4 regions of the Mesorhizobium sp. Ca11 genome follow, and region 4 is predicted to be linked to each of the others. Evidence: predicted binding sites of a transcription regulator. Region 4 holds the regulator's gene; each other region holds the start of a gene.
What was found. Region 4 encodes PhoB, which activates phosphate uptake and scavenging genes when phosphate is short. Its sites were predicted from a motif close to TGTCATNNANCTGTCAT; they were not measured.
Positions count from the first base shown of each region.

Region 1: the regulator PhoB is predicted to act here: its motif matches at 4,428-4,444, upstream of LB538_RS16045 (LTA synthase family protein).
Region 2: the regulator PhoB is predicted to act here: its motif matches at 3,396-3,412, upstream of LB538_RS26585 (PhoX family protein).
Region 3: the regulator PhoB is predicted to act here: its motif matches at 3,658-3,674, upstream of ppk2 (polyphosphate kinase 2).

Region 1 is NZ_JAIUHU010000008.1:97,331-102,896, reverse strand. It holds gene mltG (endolytic transglycosylase MltG) at 1-247, opposite strand, end outside; gene fabF (beta-ketoacyl-ACP synthase II) at 491-1,753, opposite strand; gene LB538_RS16060 (acyl carrier protein) at 1,788-2,024, opposite strand; gene fabG (3-oxoacyl-[acyl-carrier-protein] reductase) at 2,223-2,960, opposite strand; gene fabD (ACP S-malonyltransferase) at 3,263-4,216, opposite strand; gene LB538_RS16045 (LTA synthase family protein) at 4,493-5,566, shown strand, end outside.
Region 2 is NZ_JAIUHU010000020.1:82,832-88,397, forward strand. It holds gene LB538_RS26575 (MarR family winged helix-turn-helix transcriptional regulator) at 112-603, shown strand; gene LB538_RS26580 (GNAT family N-acetyltransferase) at 600-1,280, shown strand; gene LB538_RS26585 (PhoX family protein) at 1,335-3,332, opposite strand; gene LB538_RS26590 (hypothetical protein) at 3,585-3,923, shown strand; gene LB538_RS26595 (phosphatase PAP2 family protein) at 3,942-4,643, shown strand; gene LB538_RS26600 (helix-turn-helix domain-containing protein) at 4,734-5,003, shown strand; gene LB538_RS26605 (SulP family inorganic anion transporter) at 5,137-5,566, shown strand, end outside.
Region 3 is NZ_JAIUHU010000006.1:31,370-36,935, forward strand. It holds gene LB538_RS12300 (MFS transporter) at 1-615, opposite strand, end outside; gene LB538_RS12305 (GntR family transcriptional regulator) at 724-1,389, shown strand; gene LB538_RS12310 (glycosyl transferase family 90) at 1,489-2,460, shown strand; gene LB538_RS12315 (aldo/keto reductase) at 2,466-3,509, opposite strand; gene ppk2 (polyphosphate kinase 2) at 3,761-4,681, shown strand; gene LB538_RS12325 (dihydrofolate reductase family protein) at 4,863-5,507, opposite strand.
Region 4 is NZ_JAIUHU010000009.1:56,916-62,481, forward strand. It holds gene pstA (phosphate ABC transporter permease PstA) at 1-623, shown strand, start outside; gene pstB (phosphate ABC transporter ATP-binding protein PstB) at 620-1,423, shown strand; gene phoU (phosphate signaling complex protein PhoU) at 1,444-2,151, shown strand; gene phoB (phosphate regulon transcriptional regulator PhoB) at 2,168-2,857, shown strand; gene LB538_RS17620 (ROK family protein) at 3,191-4,432, opposite strand; gene xylF (D-xylose ABC transporter substrate-binding protein) at 4,701-5,566, shown strand, end outside.

The DNA of each region.
Region 1 (5,566 bases), on a different contig from region 4:
CCGCAATCTCCTGCACGCCGGTGTTCGGCTTGATCATGAAGGTGTCGCCATTGGCGGACGGGCCGGGCTCGACGAAAGCCTGCATGCCGAAATAGAGCGCCGCACCCGAGGCGATGACCGCAAGGATAACCATGGAGAGGAAGAAGTTCAGGAACACGACGAACTGGCTGCGCGAAGCGCGCGAGCGCTTCGACGGCGGCGGCGTGCCGGCTTCCGGGCGCAACGCCTCGGCCGCGGTCTTCGGCATGATCGGCACCTTTGTGCCCTGCCGTGCGAAATCCCCGTCGCCGCCCGGATTTGTGCTCCCAGGATTTGTGCTCATGGCGCGCCCTACCGTCTGATCTTGCAACGAATCCCCTAGCTACAAACTAGGGGAGAATTTGGCAAAAATGACGGCAGGTGGCGGGACTGCCGGCTGGTTGTCTTTTTCTGAGCAATCCCGGGGCGGAAAGCGTTGAGCACTCTTTCCGGGATTGCTCCCGTTGGCCTTTCAGCCATTGTAGCGCTGGAACACGAGCGAGGCGTTGGTGCCGCCGAAGCCGAAGGAATTCGACAGCGCGACATCGATCTGACGCTGGCGCGGCTTGTTCGGCACGAGATCGATCGCCGTCTCGCGTTCCGGATTGTCGAGATTGATGGTTGGCGGCGCGACGTTGTCGCGGATGGCGAGGATCGAGAAAATCGCTTCCGCGGCACCCGCGGCGCCCAGCAGATGGCCGATCGACGACTTGGTCGACGACATCGAGATCTTCGAAGCGGCATTGCCGACCAGCCGCTCGACGGCGCCGAGCTCGATCGTGTCGGCCATGGTCGAGGTGCCGTGCGCGTTGATGTAGTCGACGTCGGCCGGCGAGAGTTTCGCCCGGTTCAGCGCCGCCATCATGCAGCGGAAGGCGCCATCGCCATCTTCGGCCGGCGCGGTGATATGGTGGGCATCGCCGGTCAGGCCATAGCCGGTGACCTCGGCATAAATCTTGGCGCCGCGGGCCTTGGCGTGCTCCAGCTCTTCCAGGACGACGACGCCCGCGCCCTCGCCCATGACGAAGCCGTCGCGGTCGCGATCATAAGGACGCGACGCTGTTTCGGGGCTGTCATTGCGCTCGGTGGACAGCGCCCGGCAGGCCGCGAAGCCGGCAATCGACAGCCGGGTGACCGGCGCCTCGGCGCCGCCGGCCAGCATCACATCGGCATCGCCCCACATGATCAGCCGGGCGGCGTCGCCAATGGCGTGCGCGCCGGTCGAGCAGGCAGTGACCACCGCATGGTTCGGGCCTTTCAGGCCGTGGCGGATGGAAACCTGGCCAGAAACCAGATTGATGATCTGTCCGGGGATGAAGAAGGGGCTGATGCGGCGCGGGCCGCGTTCCTTCAGGATCATCGCGTTCTCGGCGATGCCGTCGATGCCGCCGATGCCGGAGCCGATCAGAACGCCGGTGGCGCACTGGTCCTCATGTGTCTCAGGCTTCCAGCCGGAATCGGCCAGCGCCTCGTCGGCGGCCGCGATGCCGTAGAGAATGAACTCGCCGATCTTGCGCAGTTCCTTCGGCTCGAGCACAGCCTCCGGATTGAAGGTGCCGTTCGAGCCGTCGCCGCGCGGAATGATGTGGGCGATCTTGCAGGCAAGATCGTCCACCTCGAATTCGGTGACACGCCGGCAGGCGCTGCGGCCGGAGAGCAATTCCCGCCAGCTATGCTCGACGCCCATGCCGAACGGCGAAAGCAGGCCAAGGCCCGTGACGACGACACGCCTCATCGCAGGTCCTCCCCGGTTATGCCTGCGAAAGAACTCAGGCCGAGGCCTTGTCGATATACTTGACGGCGTCGCCGACGGTGAGGATGGTCTCGGCCGCATCGTCCGGAATCTCGACGCCGAACTCTTCTTCGAACGCCATGACGAGTTCAACCGTGTCGAGGCTGTCCGCGCCCAGATCGTCGATGAAGCTCGCCTGCTCCGTCACCTTGTCGGCATCGACGCCGAGATGCTCGATGACGATCTTCTTGACGCGCTCTGCGGTGTCACTCATTTGGGGCAATCCTCGTCTTAGGTTGTCTATCTTCGTTAGCGGGCGGAATGCCGCTAATCAAGCTGAAAGATGGTCTTGCGGGCAACGCAACGCCACAGGACCGGTTTTTGCCCGAACCGCCGGGTTGCGGGCCGCATTACACGAAAAATGACGGGCGTCCAAGCCGAAATGGCTGTTTTCACAGGCGCCCGCCCTGCCTCAGATCATTGCCATGCCGCCGTTGACGTGAATGGTCTGGCCGGTGACATAGGCCGCCTCATTGGAGGCGAGATAAGCGACGGCGGACGCCACTTCAACGCTGGTGCCCATGCGCCGGGTCGGGATCGCGGCCATGATCGTCTCTTTCTGCTTGTCGTTGAGCTTGTCGGTCATGGCCGATTCGATGAAGCCCGGGGCGACGCAGTTGACGGTGATGTTGCGGGTGGCGATCTCCTGCGCCAGCGACTTGGAAAAGCCGATCATGCCTGCCTTGGAGGCGCAGTAGTTGGTCTGGCCGGGATTGCCGGTGACGCCGACCACCGAGGTGATGTTGATGATGCGGCCATGGCGGCGGCGCATCATCGGATGCGTCAGCTCGCGGGTCAGCCGGAACACGGCAGTAAGGTTGACCTCGATCACCGAATCCCAGTCGGCGTCCGACATGCGCACGAACAGGCCGTCCTTAGTGATGCCGGCATTGTTGACCAGGATGTCGACGCCTTCGAGATCGGCCTCCGCTTTCTGGCCGAGCGCCTTGACCGCGTCGCGGTTCGTCAGGTCCGCCGGAAACAGTTTTACGCGGTCGCCCAATTCGCCCGCCAAGGCTTCCAGCTTCTCCACACGGGTTCCGTGCAGGCCGACGATCGCGCCCTGGCTGTGCAGCACCCTGGCGATCGCCTCGCCGATGCCTCCCGATGCGCCGGTGACGAGCGCCTTCCGGCCGGTCAGTTCGAACATATCTTCAACCTCATTTTTCCAGACGGCTGCAAGCAGTCGCGTTCCGTATACGTCATATCGTCCAAGTCACGCTAGACAAGCGTCGGACATTGGCGAAGGCCTCCTTCCCGTCGTCATCCACGGGCGGAGCGGGAGCGAAGCGGACGCGTAGACCCGAGGATCCATGCCGTGACATTGGCCGAAGGATGCAACGGAGCAGAATTCTGCACCGCGGCGGCACTTCCAAGTCACGGCATGGATTCTAGGGTCTGCGCTGCGTCGCTTCGCTCCTTGCTCCGCCCTAGAATGACGAAAACGGGGCCTCACCCCAAAGCCGCCAGCGCGGCCTCGACTTCCGCCGCCGTGCCCACGGCGCCGGTGGCGATGTCGCGGTTGATGCGGCGCGCCAGGCCCGACAGCACCTTGCCTGCGCCGACTTCATAGAGGCTCGCGACGCCGTTGGCGCCAAACCATTCCACCGTCTCTCGCCAGCGCACCCGGGCAACCACCTGCTCGACCAGGCGGCGGACGATCTCATCGGGGTCGCTGGTCGGGGTTACGGTGACGTTCGAGACGATCGGAACCACCGGCGCGGATTTCGCGACACCGGCCAGCGCCTCGCGCATTATGTCGGCGGCAGGCGTCATCAGCGCCGAATGAAAGGGGGCGGAAACCTGCAGCATCAGCGCCCGCTTGGCGCCTTTTTCGGTGCACAGCTTCGCCGCCAGCTCGACCGCCGGCCTGGCGCCGGAGATCACCAGCTGGCCGCCGCCATTGTCGTTGGCGACCTGGCAGACGGAGCCGTTGCCGACCTCGCGAGCTGCCTCGGCGCAAGCGGCCTCGACGTCGGCCTGTTCCAGCCCGATGATCGCGGCCATGGCGCCCTCGCCGGCCGGCACCGCCGCCTGCATGGCGTTGCCGCGGGTCCGAAGCAGCCGCGCCGCGTCGCCGACCGAAACGAAGCCGGCCGCAGCAAGCGCGGAATATTCACCAAGCGAATGGCCGGCGACATAAGCCACCTTGTCCTTCAGCGAGAAGCCGCGCGCTTCGAGCGCGCGCATCGCCGCCAGCGACACCGCCATCAGCGCCGGCTGGGCATTGGCGGTCAGCGTCAGCGTCTCTTCCGGCCCTTCCCAGATGAGTTTCGACAGTTTTTCGCCGAGCGCTGCGTCCACTTCCTCGAAGATGCGACGCGCTTCGGGGAATGCATCGGCGAGGTCCTTGCCCATGCCGACGGCCTGGCTGCCCTGTCCCGGAAAGGTGAATGCGACGGCCATTTTGAGGTCTCTCCAGAGGCTGGTTTTGTCTGCCTCTGGCGCAAGGCGGACAGCCAAGTCAAGCCCGCAGGCGTCTCTTCGGCCTGCATTTCGGTCGGAAATCCTGCTGACTGCCTGTTCCAAAAGGCCTTTTACTTGATCACACCTGATGAAAACCGCTCACGTTTAGTTTGCTGGCTCTTCTTATTTCCGCCACAGGCGCTAGCTTTGCGTGACATTTCGATGACAGTGGCGTGACGCGAGTGGAAGACGCGTGACAAGGGCCGGGGAAGCAAAGTGGCAAGGATCAGAAAAGGCGCGGCCAAACCCGCGCCGCAATTTTTGGAAGACGATCCGTCCACCGGCTATCTGCCGGGACGAGCCTGGCCGACCGTACGCTACGGCCTGTCGACGCTTCTTGCCTCAGCCCTGCTCGTCTTCGCGATCGAGCTGATCGTACGCGGCGATTTCTTCGGCACAGTCGATTTCTTCATGCAGCCCTTCAAGCCCGGCTGGACCACCATCATCGTCTTCGCCCTGGTGCTGCTCGGGCTGGACGCCATACTCGGCCGAAGCCACCAGAGCCTGATGATCGTGGCGCCGCTGACGCTGGCGCTGGCCTTTGTCGGCCACCAGAAATCGCGTTACCTCGGCGACCCGCTCTATCCCACGGATTTCCTGTTCGCCCGCCAGATCATGGCGCTGATGCCGCTCCTGGTGCGCGAGCGCCCGTGGACGGCCGTCATGCTGGCGGTCGGCATCGTAGGCGGTCTGACGCTGCTCGTCTACGGCTGGCGGACCTGGCGCCGGCGAGTACCCATCCTCAGCCGCAAGGGCCGCATGGCGCGGCTGGCGCTTGCCGTGCCGCTGCTCGCCTTCTTCGTCTCGATCATGGACTACGCCACCTTCTCGTGGACGCGCGACCGGCTGCAGATCATCCCGATCATGTGGGACCAGAAGGAGAACTACGCCTCCAACGGCTTTGCGCTGGCCTTCGCGATGAACGTGCCGATGGCGCATGTCGCGGCGCCGCCCGGCTATTCCGAGAAGACGATGGCCGCGATCCAGCGCCCCGACGCCGCCGCTTCCATGCCGGACGAGAAGCCGGATATCGTGGTGGTGATGAGCGAATCCTTCTGGGATCCGACGCACCTGCCCGGCGTCACCATCAAGCCCGACCCGATCCCGACGGTCAGGGCGTTGCGCTCCGGCTCGATGTTCTCGCCCGAGTTCGGCGGCATGACCGCCAATATTGAGTTCGAGGCGCTGACCGGCTTTTCCAACGCCTTCCTGCCGGCCGGCTCGATCCCCTATCAGCAATATGTGCGCACCCCGACCCCGTCGCTGGCGACCTTCCTGAAGAGCCAGGGT
Region 2 (5,566 bases), on a different contig from region 4:
TACCCGAAAGCGTCCGAATCGCCCATCGGCTGCCGCAACGGACATGCAAAATCGGGTTGATATTTCCATGTAATGTTATATATCGAGTTATCGATATATGGCTGGGCTATTATGGAAGACGTTCTCCGATCCCTCGGCTTTCTGTGCCTCGGCAGCCGGATGAAGCGTATAGGCGAGCAGTTGCAGGCCGACACGCAGCGCGTGCTCGACCGCCTGGACATGCGCATCCAGTCGAGCCAGTACCCGCTGCTCGCCGCGCTCGACAGGTTGGGCCCGCTGCCGGTCGGCGAGCTGGCGCAATCTCTGGGCGTTGCGCAACCGGGCGTGACACGCAGCGTGGCGCTGCTTGCTGAGCTGGGGCTTGTCGAGGTCAACCCCTCGGAAGAAGACCAGCGGCGCAGGATCGTTTCGCTGAGCCGCAACGGCAGGCGGCTGGTCGACCAGGCCAAGCGGGACATCTGGCCGAGCATCGAAAATGCCGTGGCGGATCTGTGCGCCGATCTTTCCGGGCCGCTGCTCGGCCAACTTGCGGCAATCGAGGATCGTCTGGCCGCAACACCGCTCCATCGCCGCGCCGAAAACGCCAAACTGGCCGCATCATGAAACATGTTCTCGACCGCCCCATCTGGAGCGCGCTTGCCACGCGGCACCAGGCTTTCGCCGAAGGCGGCGACCTTGCCAGGCGATATCGTCCGTCGATCGTGCCCTTCGCTGCCACTGCCGCCAACGATGCGGACAGCTTGCGGGCGCTGGCCGGGCTTCTCCCGCCGGGCGAAACAGCCATCCTGGTCCAGGCGGATGAGATCGCCCTGCCGCCGGAAATTTCCGCGATCTCGGCAGCGCCGCTGGTGCAGATGATCGCCGAAGCGCCGATGCCATCGGCGTCCGATGAGCGCATCCGGCAGCTGACAAAAAGGGACGCGGCGGAAATGCTGGCGCTCGCGTCTCTTACCAGGCCCGGCCCTTTCACGCTGGAGGCGCTGAGCCTCGGCGATTTCTGGGGCATCAGGATCGACGGCCGGCTGGCGGCGATGGCCGGCGAGCGCATGAAGCAGCCCGGCTACAGCGAGCTCAGCGGCGTGTGCACACATCCGGATTTCCGCGGCGGCGGCCTTGCCCGCCTGCTGTCGGTGTTCGTCGCCGGCCGGATCGCGGCACGCGGCGAGGTTCCATACCTGCACGCCTATGACAGCAACGCTGCGGCGATCAGGCTTTACGAGTCCATCGGCTTCCGCTTGAGAAGCAAGATGAACATGGCCATGGTCCAACGCGCGGAGTGACGAAAGGGAGGATTTGATCGAAATCCTCCCTCTCGACGTCTCAGCTACAAGAGGTCACACCGCGATCTTGCCGCCGCCCTGCTTCGTAATCGCAACGACGGACGGCCGCACCGGCATGTCCGGCTTGAAGTCCGGCCAGCGGGTCGACGGGTCCTCGTAATAGGACGGGCGGCCGAACCCTTCCCAGTCCTCGCCACCGTCGCCCGGGTGCTGGACGGCGACGAAAGCCGTCTGGTCGTCGGGCGCGAACAGCGGACCGCACATTTCGGCGCCGATCGGCACGCGGAAGAACAGTTTCGACGTTGCCCGCGCGGCACCCTCGGTATCGACGGCCCAGAGGCCGTCGGTGCGGCCGGTGGCCTTCGGGCCCTGGCCGTCGGTGGCGACCCACAGGCGCCCGGCGGAATCGACGGCGCAATTGTCCGGCATGCCGAACCAGCCATGGGCGGTGGTCGCGGTCGAGAAAGTGGCGCCGACATCGGCAACGGACGGATCGCCGCATTTCAACAGCACTTCCCATTTGCCCTTGGTGGCGGCGAAATCGCCGCCGTCCTCGACGATCTCGATGATGTGGCCGAAAGCGTTCTCGGCGCGCGGATTGGCGGCGTCGACCTGCTCGGCCTTGCGCTTGGAATTGTTGGTCAGCATGACATAGACCTTGCCGTTGCCGGCATTGGGCTGGATGTCCTCCGGCCGGTCCATCTTGGTGGCGCCGAGCAGGTCGGCGGCGCGGCGCGTCTCGATGAGAACGTCGGCCTGGGAAGCAAAACCGTTCTCCGCCGTCAGCGGGCCTTGACCGAAAACGATCGGCATCCATTCGACCGAGCCGTCCTCGGCGAATTTGGCGACATGCAGCGTGCCGTCGTCGAGCAGGTTCATGTTGGCGGCGCGGTCATTGGGGTTGAACGTGCCGGCGGTGACGAATTTGTAGATATAGTCGAAGCGCTCGTCGTCGCCGAGATAGAAAACGACGCGGCCGTCCTTGGCGACGATCGACTCGGCACCCTCATGCTTGAAGCGGCCCATGGCGGTGCGCTTTCTAGGCACCGAGTTCGGATCGTTGACGTCGACCTCGACGATCCAGCCGAAGCGATTGGGCTCGTTCGGCTCCTTGGCAAGGTTGAAGCGGTCGTAATGCGCGCCCCACTCATAAGCGCCTTCCGGAATGCCGAGGCGCTTGTAATTAGCGGCTTCCTTGTGACCCTCCGGCAATTCGCCCGAGAAATAGCCGTGGATGTTCTCCTCGGCCATCACATAGGTGCCCCAGGGCGTGACGCCGCCGGCGCAATTGTTGAGCGTGCCGAAGACCTTGGTGCCGGACGGGTCCGCATTGGTCCTGACGCGGTCATGGCCGGCGACCGGGCCGGACAGCGCCATCTCGGTGGTCGACATGATGCGGCGGTTGAGCTTGCCGTCGCGCACCACTTGCCATTTGCCGCCTTGCTTGCGGATCTCGACGATGGTGCCGCCATGCGCGGCCATCTCGACATCGACCTGCTCCTTCGAGAGCGGCGCCACCTCGGCCTTCTTCTTGCCGTCCTTCTCGACGACCGAGACGATGCCGGGGAACATCAGATGCGGGTTGGTGTATTCGTGGTTGACGACCAAAAGGCCGTGCTCGGCCGAGCCGTCGATCGGAATATAGCCGACATAGTCGTTGTTGTAGCCGAACTGTCTTGCCTGGGCTTCGGCCGACTGCTTCAGCGGATCGAAGTCGGGGGAATCGGCAAACAGCGGATCGCCCCAGCGCAACAGCACGTCGGCGTCATAGCCGGGCGCGACATGGTGCTTGTCGTCGATGCCGGCTTCGAGCTCGTCGAACTTGAAGGCCGAAGCCTCAGCGGCGCGCGCCTCGTCGGCCGCAATCAGCGCCAGCGGGCTGACGGTGGCGGCGATGGCCGACACGGCCAGCGAACCCATGAGAAAGCCGCGGCGCGAGAAACGCGCGGCGATGATCTCGCCCATGGTGCTGTTGTCGGTCGGGTTGACCGGCGGGCCGTCATTTTCCTCGAGCTGGCTGGTCCGGAAACGGGTCTCAGGGGTCACGGTCATGAGTTTGTCCTCTGGCTTCTGAGTGGCTGGGGATTTTGACCTTTCGACCCCTAAAGCGCGCCCATCACATTTTCGTGACACTGCCGTGATAGAACCGCAATAGTTGTTTGCCGGCTCGCGGCGGCTTTTGCGACACCCGGCTTCAGTCCCTTGAGCGCCTGCGCTTCGCTGCGGTCAGCTTGACGGCATCGCCCGCTTCGGAAACAAGGGCTGGCCGGCGTGGCGACGGCGCTTCAAAAAAGGGACGGCAAGGTGAGTTTCTGGGGACTGGCGCAGCTCGGCATTTCGACCGTGATATTCCTGCTGGCGGCGACGGCGGCCAAGCAATGGGGGATGGCGCCGAGCTTGGCCAAGCTCCTTTTGACGCTGGCGCTCTACTCGGCCGGCAATCTGATCATGCTGAGACTGGTGCGCGAGTTCGGCATGTCGGTATCGTTCAGCCTATCGGCGGTGATCCAGCTCGTCGCGGTCAATGTCGTGGCGCTCGCCTTCTTCGGCGAACGGCTCAATGCCTTGCAGGCGATCGGCATGGTGCTGGCGATCGCCGCGGTCGCGCTGATCACGCTCGGGCCCTATATGCAGCGGCTGTAGCTGGACCTGAGGGCTCGAATGAAATCGACCGCCAACGCGCTCCTCAACAGGTTGGAATTCCCGGTGCTGCTGGCTGGGCTGGTGATCGCCGGCGGGCTGTGGGGCCTGGTGGAACTCATGGAGGTGGCGCGCGCCACGACGCCGCATACCTTCGATACGGAGATCCTGCTCGCCTTCCGCCGCGCCGGGCAGCCGGATAGCCCGATCGGCCCGCTTTGGCTGGAGGGCGCGGTGCGCGACATCACCGCGCTGGGCAGCACGGCCGTGCTGGCGCTGATCACGACGGCGACGATCGCCTATCTGCTCCTGATCCGCAGGCCCTCGACAGCCCTGTTCATGTTCGCGGCCGTCGCCGGCGGGCAAGCGCTCTCCAGCCTGCTCAAGCTCGAGGTCGACCGGCCGCGGCCCGATCTCGTCTCGCATCTCGTCACCGAGACCTCGCTCTCATTCCCCAGCGGGCATGCCATGCTGTCGGCCGTGACCTATCTGACGCTAGGCTCGCTGGCGGCCCGCTTCCTGCCGGACCGGACGACCAAGGTCTTCGTGCTCGGCTTTGCTGTGCTCACCACCGTGCTGGTCGGCGCCAGCCGCGTCTATCTCGGAGTGCATTGGCCCTCCGACGTGCTTGCAGGCTGGTGCGCAGGTTTTGCCTGGGCCATGCTGTGCTGGCTTGCGGCGCGGCTGCTGCAGCGACGCAAAGTCGTCAAGGATAGCGAATAACCGATGTCCCATCTACATAAATGACGCTTGAAACATCACTATGCTTGTATTATCCATTGATATCGCAGACTCAGACAAAGGTTCTGGCCGATGATCACTGCTGCGCAGATGCGCGCCGCAAGGGCGTTGGCCGGTATCGACCAGCGAACGCTTGCCGAGCGCGCCGGCGTTTCGCTTCCGACGATACAGCGTATGGAAGCGAGCGAGGGCGTCGTGCGAGGCGTCGTTGACACGCTGATGAAGGTCATCCATGCCCTCGATGAGGTCGGGGTGGAATTGATCGGCGAGAACCAGACCAGCGAACGCGGCGGCAGGGGCGTGCGCCTCAAGGCCACCGTGGCGCAGAACCCGCAGGGCTGAGCCGCAACCGTGTCCGTCTCGGGAACCGTTGCCGGTTTTCGGGCAGCGATGCGGCGTCGCAACGGTTTTATCGCGACGGCGACCGCCGACGTCCAGCCGACGATCCCGCCGCCCTGTGGAGCGGAAGCAGTTCATGGATCAGGCGCGGCGGGCAATTCACCACCAAGCACGGCCGACCTTCGCCGAGCTGTTCACACCAAAGCTGGTGACGGTGCTGCGCGAGGGCTACCACCTCAAGCAGCTGAGGGCGGATGTGATCGCCGGCCTGACAGTCGCCATCGTGGCGTTGCCGCTGTCGATGGCGATCGCGATCGCCTCGCATGTGGAGCCCGAGCGCGGACTGTTTACGGCGATCATCGGCGGTTTCATCGTCGGCACGCTTGGCGGCAGCCGTTTCCAGATCGGCGGGCCCGCCGGCGCCTTCATCGTGGTCGTGGCCTCGACGGTCGACCGGCACGGTGTCGACGGACTGATCCTGGCAATGCTCATGGCCGGCGTCTTCCTGCTCGCGGCCGGCTATCTCAGGCTCGGCGCCTATGTGAAGTTCATTCCCTATCCGGTGA
Region 3 (5,566 bases), on a different contig from region 4:
GGGCTTGGGCGCCGGCGGGTTCTCCTTGATCAGGAAAGTCGTCGCCAGGAAGGCCAGGAAAATGACGGCGCCGGACAGCAGGAAGGTCGCGCGGATGCCGATCAGCGGCGGCAGCAGGCCGCCCAGCAGCGGTCCGACCAGCGAGCCCGCCGTGATGCCCGCCGCCAGCACGCCCAGCGCCCAGCCGGAGCGCTCCTTGGGCGTCTGCATCGCCACCAGGATCGTTGAACCCGATGAATAACCGCCGGCAAAACCGATCAGCAATCGAAGCAGCACCAGCTGCCAGACGCTCTCAACCATGCCGGTCAACGACATGCAGATCGCCATGCCGAACGAAGCGCGTACCAGCATCAGCTTGCGGCCGTAGCGGTCGCCCAGCCGTCCCCACAAAGGCGCGACCAGCGCGGCCGCGAAGAAGGTCGCGCCATAGGCGATGCCCGACCACTGCACGATCGCCGCGTGGCCCTCGGCGCCGAGCTGCTCGACGTACAGCGGCAGGAACGGAAGAAGCAGCGTCATGGCGACAAGCGTGCTGAACGAGCCGGCGAAGCAGACGGCGAGATTGCGTCGCCAATGGATGTTGAAGCCGCTCTGTTCGGGTTCCTTGGGCGTCATGTCATGCGTGCCAATGCTGGGGTTGTTGCGGATACCAATTTGGGATACCAAGCTGGTATCCGTCAAAATGCGAGCGCCGTCAACGCGGCTTGGAAAACGGGACGACAAATGTCGCAGATGCAAAATGTCGAAAGACAGCTTCGCGAGATGATCCTCGGTTTGGAGATCGGCCCGGGCGAGCGGCTGACCGAGCGCTGGATCGAGAGCCGCTTCGGCGCGTCGCGCACGCCGGTGCGGGCCGCATTGCTGCGCCTGGAGACGGAAGGGCTGATCGGCCGCGACGGCCGCGGCTGGACGGTGGCGCCAATCAACCTTGCCGAACTCGGGCAGATCGCCGTCTACCGCGAGGCGGTCGAAGTCGCGGCGGTTCGCCTCACGGCGGCGCTCGAAGACCGTGGCGGCATCGACGTGATCGCGGCGATGCTCGATTCCTGCGATGCTGAGACGCCGCGCGAGGAGTGGCATCGCGTCGGCCTGGATTTCCACATCGAACTGGCAAGGCTTTCCGGCAACGAGTTTCTGCTCAGGGCGGTGCGCGACGCGATGACCAGGCTGTCGCGTGCGCGCTGGCTGGAGGTGCGCGATGAGAAGGCGCTCGGCCGTGCCTGGGCCGAACATCATGCCATCCTCGCCGCCGTCAGGAGCGCCGATGCCGATGAAGCGGCGCGACTGCTTTCCGCTCACATCGCCGGCAGCCGAGATCGGCTGGTCACCTCATTGCATGACGACCGGCGCGGTTTGCGCGCACGCGGGTTTGCCGTGGTCGCGGCTTGAGGGAAAGCGTCGACACAACGCCGGTTGCATTAGCGGGCTTGCAACATGGCCGGGAGAATGCTGTAGGAGACGAGGGGAACTTGCTGAACTCGCGGACGTATGGCCACACTCTCTCGAACCGCCGCAAAGCTGTTCTATTACGCGCGCAATTTCGCGCGCGACCGCGCACCGCAGTCCCTGTTTCGCGACCGCCTCGCCAGCCGGCTTGAACAGGCCATGCTTTCGGGCAAGACGGTTCGCGAGCGGCTGAACTACTACAACAAGCTGGAACACCCGTTCGTGCCCAGTCCGGACGCCGTAGCCGTCGGCAAGCTGCCGTCCTCTTCCAGCATGTATTATTACGACCTCAAGGAATTCGCGCGCTATTTCGATCCCGGCCTGCTGATCGATTTCGAATTCGGCGACGTTGTCGGGGTTCCGGAGTTCCCGAGGATCGTCAAGGACCGGCCCATCGGCGACGACAATGCGAACGGCGTGCTGATGAAGCTGAACAAGTTCCGTCACTTCTACATGCCGCCCGACAACCTGTCTTTCGCCGCCAAGCGTCCGATGGTGGTCTGGCGCGGTCATCTCAACAATCCGATTCGCACCCGCTTCGTCGAAAAAGCCGCCGACCTGCCGATTTGCGATGCGGGTTCCCACAGGGCCGATGCGCCGGACGGATACCGCAAGCCGTTCCTGAACATCGAGCAGCAGCGACAGTATCGCTACATCGTCTCGCTCGAAGGCAATGATGTCGCGACGAACCTGAAATGGATCATGAGCTCCAATTCACTCTGCCTCATGCCGGAACCGACCTACGAAACCTGGTTCGCCGAAGCCCAGGTCGAGCCCAACGTCCACTATGTGCCCCTGCAGCCGGATTTCTCCGACCTGCTCGACAAGGTGGCCTATTTCGAAAAACATCCCGACGAGGCGGGACGGATAACCGCCGCCGCCAATGCCTATTGCCGCAGATTCGGCAATGAGCAGGACGAGCAGGCGATCTCGCTGCTCGTCCTCTACAAATATTTCGTGCTGAGCGGGCAGATTAAGCCCGACGCGGAAGTCTGGCGCTTTATCGCCGGCTGAGCGTTTTAAGCGTGAGAGCGGTCGAGCACCTCGTCGGCCGGCCCGAAACGATCCCTGGCCGTGAACTGCTGGTGCCAATAGGGATAAAGCACCGGCGGCCGGCTGACGATGTCGAGACGCTGCCGTTCGTCCTCGGTGAGCGACAGGCTTGCCGCGGCGAGGTTGTCCTTGAGCTGCGCCTCGTTGCGCGCGCCGATCACCAGCGAGCTTACTGCCGGTCGGCCGAGCAGCCAGGCAAGCGCCACCTGCGCGCCCGAAACGCCGCGTGCCTTGCCGATGAAGTTGAGCACGTCGACAATGCGCCACAGGCGATCCTCATCGCGGATCGGCGGTTCCGTCCAGCCGCCGATCTGGCGCGCGGTCGGGCTGTCGCGATGGTATTTGCCGGAGAGCAGTCCGCCGGCCAGCGGGCTCCAGACGAGCACGCCGAGGCCCTGGTCGACCGAGATCGGCAGCAATTCGTATTCGGCCTCCCGCGCTTCCAGCGTGTAGTGGATCTGCTGAGTGATGAAACGGGCCTGATGGCGGCTGTCGCTGACGGCAAGAGCCTTCATTACCTGCCAGCCCGACCAGTTGGAGCAGCCGATATAGCGGATCTTGCCCTGATTGACCAAGGTGTCGAGCGCCGCGATCGTTTCCTCGACCGGGGTGAGCCCATCCCATTGGTGGACGAAATAGACGTCGATGACGTCGGTCCTGAGCCGCTTCAGGCTCTTTTCGCACTCGCGGATCAGGTGATGGCGCGACAGGCCTTCGTCATTGGGGCCGGTGCCGATACGCATGCGCGCCTTCGAGGCGATCAGCACATCGTTCTTGCGCTTGCCGCCAAGCGCCTCGCCGATGATCTCTTCCGACAGCCCATTGGAATAGACGTTTGCGGTGTCGATGAGGTTGATGCCGGCATCGATGCAGGTGTCGATGATGCGTTGGGCTTCCGAAAGATCCGAATTGCCGACGGCGGCGAACGGACCGGTGCCGCCGAAGGTCATGGTGCCAAGCGTCAATGTCGAGACTTTCAAGCCGGATCGGCCGAGCGTGCGGTATTCCATGTCGGTCCTCGCAATTTGTTTTGAAGAAGCGCCGTGGCGAGCGCCGGAAAGAGCGAGGGATTTGTAGGACAATTCCCGCCGCTTGTCGCCCCGCTATCGATACGGGGTCGATCACATATCTTCCATGTCGATGCAGCTGCCGGGCGATTGCAATAAAACCGTCATTGCGCCTCTGTATCTCAGTCGGCTTACGGAGTGTCCGGCCGGGGCTTCCGAAGCGGTGATGGCTGACAGGCAGACGGAGCAGCGCGATGAATGAACTGAAACCGAATTCCGGAGCCAAGGACTGGCTGGAGGCCGAGCTCGAGGATACGCTCGACGAGGACTATGAGCTGGAGCTGTCCGAGCCGGCGCTCTCGCTCGAGATCGCCAAGATCTACAAGAAGTCGCATCCGCCCTCCATCGAGCGCATGACCTATTTTCGCGAGCTGCTCAGGCTGCAGTCGGAGCTGATCAAGCTGCAGTCCTGGGTCGCCTACCACAAGAAGAAGCTGGTGGTGGTCTTCGAAGGCCGCGATTCCGCCGGCAAGGGTGGCGTCATCAAGCGCATCACGCAGCGGCTCAATCCGCGCATCGCCCGTGTCGTGGCATTGCCGGCGCCGACCGAGCGCGAGAAGTCGCAATGGTATTTCCAGCGCTACGTGCCGCATCTGCCCGCGGGCGGCGAGATCGTGCTGTTCGACCGCTCCTGGTACAACCGCTCCGGCGTCGAGCGGGTGATGGGCTTTGCCAATGGGGACCAAGTCGAGGAGTTCTTCCGCGACGTGCCCGAATTCGAGCGCATGCTGGTCCGTTCCGGAATCACCCTGGTGAAATACTGGTTCTCGATCACCGACGAGGAGCAGCAGATGCGCTTCCTGATGCGCATCCACGATCCGATGAAGCAGTGGAAGCTCTCGCCCATGGACCTGCAGTCGCGTGTGCGCTGGGAGCAATACACCAAGGCCAAGGAAGAGACCTTCGCCCGCACCAACATTCCGGAAGCGCCCTGGTTCATCGTCGAGGGCAACGACAAGAAGCGGGCACGGCTGAACTGCATCGACCATCTGTTGCAGCAGATGCCCTATGAGGAGGTTCCACACGAGGAAATCACGCTGCCGGAGCGCGTCTTCAATCCAGAATATGAGCGCCAGGTCCTGCCGCGCGAACTCTACGTGCCGGAGAAGTATTGAGGCGCCCTCCTTCTCCCCTTGTGGGAGAAGGTGGATCGGCGCGCAGCGCCGAGACGGATGAGGGGTGTTGGAAGAAATGAGGCGGTGACGATTTCCAGCTCGTCGCCAAGCTGGAGCACCCCTCATCCGACCTCGCTTCGCGAGGCCACCTTCTCCCACAAGAGAGAAGGAGAAGCCTGGCCTACGCCCGCCCGATCATCACATGCGTGGCATCCGCCGTGGCAACCTGTTCCGTGCACTGATACCCCAGCTTCAGCATGTCGAGCCCGGCGAACAGATGCTCGCCCGAGCCGAGCAGGATAGGCGAGATGGCCAGATGCATCTCGTCGATCAGCCTCTCCTCGAGATACTGCCGTACGGTCGAAACGCCGCCGCCGACCCGCACATCCTTGCCGCCGGCCGCTGCCTTCGCCTGTTCGAGCGCCGAATGGATGCCGTCAGTAACGAAGTAAAAAGTCGTACCACCTTCCATCTCGATCGGTGCGCGTTTGTAGTGCGTCAGCACGAAAGTCGGTACATGATAGGGCGGGTTGTCGCCCCACCAGCCTTTCCATTTGTCGTCCGGCCATTCGCCGCGGCTCGGCGCGAACATGTTGCGACCGAGGATCCACGCGCCGACATTCTCGAAGCTGCGGACCGCAAAATCGTTGTCGGTATCCGTGGTCCCGCTATCTTTGCCGATCATCTGGTGGAAAGAGCGGGTCTTGATCATCCATTTGTGCAGCTTTTCGCCACCGACGCCCAGCGGCGTGTCGAGGCTTTGGTCGGGACCGGCGCCGTAACCGTCGAGCGACAAGGTGAAAGCGTTGACACGCAACTTGGACATGGCTGCCTCCTAAACCAGTTGTAATTCGAAATCAGTCTTTGGGATAGCTTAACTGATTG
Region 4 (5,566 bases):
CGATCATCGGTATCGTCGTCGGCACGCCGATCGGCGTGCTGGCCGGCACCTACATGGCCGAATACGGACGCTTCTCGAAGCTTACGACGGTGGTGCGCTTCATCAACGACATCCTCTTGTCGGCGCCTTCCATCATCATCGGCCTGTTCGTCTACGAGCTGATGGTGCGGCCGATGGGGCACTTCTCGGCGATTGCCGGCGCGGTCGCGCTGTCGATCCTGGTGATCCCCGTCGTGGTGCGCACCACCGAGGACATGCTGAACCTTGTGCCCAACGCGCTGCGCGAAGCAGGCACCGCCATCGGAGCACCGCGCTGGGTAGTGATCCGCTCGGTTGCCTATCGCGCGGCGCTCTCCGGCATCGTCACCGGCATCCTTTTGGCGATCGCCCGCATCTCCGGCGAGACGGCGCCGCTTCTCTTCACCGCGCTCAACAACCAGTTCTGGTCGAGCAATCTCAATGCGCCGATGGCCAGCCTGCCGGTAACCATCTTCCAGTTCGCTCTCAGCCCCTACGAGGAATGGCAGCAACTGGCCTGGACGGGCGCACTCATAATCACCCTGACGGTTCTCGGGCTGAGCATCATCGCCCGCAGCCTAACCGGACGCAGAGAGGACAGATGAAACCGATGTTGTCCACCGACCTGAACGCAGCCGACACGACCGTCGAGAAGGCCAAGATCGAGGTCAAGAACCTCAATTTCTACTATGGCCAGTCGAAGGCGCTGAAGGACATCAACCTGTCCCTGCCCGAGCGCAGCGTGACCGCCTTCATCGGCCCGTCGGGCTGCGGGAAGTCGACGCTGCTGCGCGTGCTCAACCGCATCTACGAGCTCTATCCGAAGCAGAGCGCCGAGGGCCAGGTGCTGCTCGACGGCAAGAACATCCTCGACCGCTCGCAGGACCTCAACCTGCTGCGCACCAAGATCGGCATGGTGTTTCAGAAGCCGACGCCGTTCCCGATGTCGATCTACGAGAACATCGCTTTCGGCGTCAGGCTCTATGAGAAGATCAGCAAGGCTGAGATGGACAGCCGCGTCGAGCAGGCGCTGAAGCGCGCAGCACTCTGGAACGAGGTCAAGGACAAGCTCAACGCCAGCGGCCTCAGCCTCTCGGGCGGCCAGCAGCAGCGCCTGTGCATCGCCCGTACCGTTGCTGTGAAGCCCGAGGTCATCCTGCTCGACGAGCCGGCCTCGGCGCTCGATCCGCTGTCGACCGCCAAGATCGAGGAACTGATCGACGAGCTGCAGGCCGACTACACGATCGTCATCGTCACCCACAACATGCAGCAGGCGGCGCGCGTGTCGCGGCAGACGGCGTTCATGTATCTGGGCGAGCTGGTGGAGTTCGACCGGACCGAGAAGATCTTCACCTCGCCCCGCGAAAAGCGCACGCAGGACTACATCACCGGCCGCTTCGGCTGAGCTCATACGAGGACATCATCATGGCCGAACATACCGTCGCTTCCTTCGACGAGGATCTGAGGCAGATCAGCCGGCTCATCAACGACATGGGCGATCTCGCCGCCTCCATGGTCGGCGCTTCGACCAAGGCCCTGCTCGAGACCGACAATGCCATGGCGCAGCGCGTCGTTTCCGACGATGCTATCATGGACGCGCGCCAGCGCGAGCTCGACGACCGCGCCATCACGCTGATCGCCAAGCGCCAGCCGATGGCCGACGACCTGCGCAACGTGGTCGGCTCGATCCGCATGGCAGGCGACCTCGAACGCATCGGCGACCTCGCCAAGAACATCGCCAAGCGCGTCGGCTCGGTCGGCGTCAGCGCCGCGCCGCGCGACCTCACGCATTCGATCGATTCCATGGCGCAGCTGGTGCTGATCCAGGTCCAGGCCGTGATCCAGGAATATACGGTGGGCGACGCCACGGCGCTGGCCAAGCTTCGCAACGACGACGAGCGCATCGACGTCAAATACACATCCGTCTTCCGGGAACTCCTGACCTACATGATGGAAGACCCGCGCAACATAACCGCCTGCACGCATCTTCTGTTCTGCGCCAAGAATCTCGAGCGCATCGGCGACCATGTGACCAACATCGCCGAGAACGCCTATTATGTGCTGACCGGCACGCAATTGCCCGCGAATCGTCCCAAGCAGGACGAGACGACAATGTCGGCGCCGGCGGCCTGACGAAGGGTATCTGCCAATGATCGCGCCACGCATCATGGTGGTGGAGGACGAGGAGCCGCTTGGTGTGCTGCTCCGCTACAATCTCGAATCCGAGGGTTACCAGGTCGAAGTGGTGACCCGCGGCGACGAGGCCGAAATCCGCCTTCAGGAAAACGTCCCCGACCTGCTCGTGCTCGACTGGATGGTACCCGCGGTTTCCGGCATCGAGCTCTGCCGGCGCCTCAGGATGCGGCCCGAGACCGAGCGGCTGCCGATCATCATGCTGACCGCGCGGGGCGAAGAAAGCGACCGCGTGCGCGGCCTCTCGACCGGCGCCGACGACTATCTGGTCAAGCCGTTCTCGACGCCGGAGTTCATGGCGCGCGTCAAGGCGCTGCTGCGCCGCGCCAAGCCGGAGGTGCTGTCCAGCGTGCTCAAGGTCGGCGACATCGTGCTCGACCGCGAGTCGCACCGCGTCTACCGCAAGAAGAGCGAGATCAGGCTCGGCCCGACCGAGTTCCGGCTGCTGGAATTCATGATGCGTCATCCCGGCCGGGTGTTCTCGCGCAGCCAGCTGCTCGACAATGTCTGGGGCGAGACGATCTATATCGACGAACGCACCGTCGACGTCCATGTCGGCCGCCTGCGCAAGGCGGTCAACAATGGCCGCATGCCGGACGTCATCCGCACCATCCGCGGGGCGGGTTACGCGATCAGGGAAGATTAGGGATAGGGGGCCGAGACGCTGACGGGTTCTGTGTCTCCAGCATCGGATCGCGTGCATTGGCGGTTAGCCGAGACGCTTGTGCTTCGTCATCCACGGGCGGAGCAAGGAGCGCAGCGACGCAGCGCAGATCCGAGGATCCATTCCGTGATGTCGATGCGTTGCGACAGTCCAGAATTCTGTGCCGCTGCGCTCGACGCGTGAGGTAGCGGCATGGATTCCAGGGTCTCCGCGACGGAGCTTCGCTCCTGCTCCGCCCTGGAATGACGAAGCTGCGGGGCCTTCCCTTCGCTAATTCAAGCGTCTGCTGCTGTCCCGGACCTCTTCAAGGCTGCCTCAGGCCACGTTCTTTCCCGTCCCCACTCTTGCCTGGCCTCCCGGCGCGAAAATCTCCTGGTCGACGAAGGTCAGCGCGCGCATGGCGCAGCCTTCGCGGATCAGCGGCAACTCGTTCGGCTCGGTGTCGAAGGAGATCGATTCGGAGTGCTGGCCGCCGGCCGTCTGGGCGATCGCTTCCCTTAGCGCCGGCTCGATTAGGTCGAAGGCGGCCGCGCTGACGCCGACCATGGCGACAGGCGCCGGGTCGATGAGGGCGAACAGGCTGCCGAGACCGAAACCAAGCGCTTCGCCGGCCCGGCGGTAAGCCTCCCGTTCGGGGCCGTCCCTCTCGCGCGCCTTCGCGGCAAGGGCCCGCATGTCGGCGTCGCCGACGTCGACTGGCTCGGCGTCCTCGCTCATTTTCATGGCGCTGCGCCAGATCGCATAGTTGCCGGCATAGGCCTCGACGCAGCCGCGGCGGCCGCAGCGGCAAAGCGCCCCGCCCGGGCGGTGGATCATGTGGCCGAACTCGCCGCCGGAGGAATGCGTCCCGGTGAACAGCGCACCCTTGAGCACGAGACCCATGCCGATGCCGTGCGACAACAGGATGGCGATGAAGTCGTCGCGATAGCGCTCCGGGTCGCGCCATTGCAGCGCCACCGCCATCATGTTGCAGTCGTTCTCCATGGTGGCGGAGATGCCGAACTCCTTCTCGAGAATGTCGGCGAAAGGAATGTCGGTCAGCGGCGTTATCGGCGACCACAGCATGGAGCGCGCATGCGAATCGGTGATGCCCTGAATGCCCATGGCGATGCGGGCGACGCTGCCAATGTCGAGGTCGGGATCCTGCAGCCGGCGCCGCACGATCGCCACACATTCGCCGATCAGCTCGTCGCGGGGCATAACAAGCGTGTCCAGGCGCTGCTGCTCCTCGGCAACAACTTGGCCGGCATAGTCGATCACGGCGACCGACAGGAAGTTCAGCGACAACACCACGGTCAGCACCGCGGCGGCTTCAGGGTTCAGCGCCAGGCCGATCTGCGGCCGGCCGCGTTTCAACGCCGTCGGCTCGCTGGCCTTGCTTTCGGTGAGAATGCCCTCCTGGATCAAGTCGGCGGAGATCGCCGAAATGGTCGAGTGGCTGAGCCCGGTGGTGGCGGCAATTTCGGTCCGTGATGGCTGACCGGCGCGGCGTACCGCCGAAATCACCATGGCGCGGTTGCGCCGGCGCAAATCGTCATGGCGGATTCCGACCGACATCGTTTCGCACGTCCTCCCCAGTCATCGCGGCCTTGTGATAATGCCATGGCCTGTCGCTGACACGCTAGGGATTGTGGCAGAAGCCAGGGGCCATGTCATTATTTATTGCGGATACCGAAAAAAATGCCTGAGCCCATCAAAACCCATCAGAATCTCGGTTGACAGCGCTGTTGTGCTGGACCACTATTTTTTTGAGGCTCGAAAAAAAGCCTCTGTGCCGGCCTTCGGGCCAGTCTGGGTCGCGCCGCACGGGCGCAGGGAGGATATCATGAAGAAATTTGCAGCCGCCATTCTGGCGGGCGTTGCCATGTCGCTGACGCTGGCGTCCGTCGCCGAGGCGAAGGACAAGGTGATCGGCGTGTCGTGGTCGAATTTCCAGGAAGAGCGCTGGAAGACCGACGAAGCAGCGATGAAGGCCGCCATCGAGGCCGCGGGAGACAAGTATATCTCGGCCGACGCGCAGTCCAATCCGGGCAAGCAGCTGACCGACGTCGAAAGCCTGATCTCGCAGGGCGCCAACGCGCTGATCATCCTGGCGCAGGATGCCTCGGCGATCGGCCCGGCGGTGCAGAAGGCGCTCGATGAAGGAATCCCGGTCGTCGGCTACGACCGCCTGATTGAGAACAAGGACGTGTTCTACCTGACCTTCGACAACAAGGAAGTCGGGCGCATGCAGGCCCGCGAGGTGTTCAAGGCCAAGCCGGAAGGCAACTATGTCTTCATCAAGGGCTCGGGCTCCGATCCGAACGCCGACTTCCTGTTCGCGGGCTCCATGGAAGTCCTGAAGGACGCCATCGACAGCGGCAAGATCAAGAATGTCGGCGAGGCCTACACGGACGGCTGGCTGCCGGCCAACGCGCAGAAGAACATGGAGCAGTTCCTGACCGCCAACGACAACAAGGTCGACGCGGTCGTGGCTGCCAATGACGGCACCGCCGGCGGCGTCGTCGCGGCGCTGACGGCGCAGGGGCTGGCCGGCACCGTTCCGGTCTCGGGCCAGGACGGCGACCACGCGGCGCTCAACCGCATCGCGCTCGGCACGCAGACCGTGTCGGTGTGGAAAGACGCGCGCGAGCTCGGCAAGAACGCCGCCGAGATCGCCTCGCAGCTCGCCGACGGCAAGAAGATGGGCGA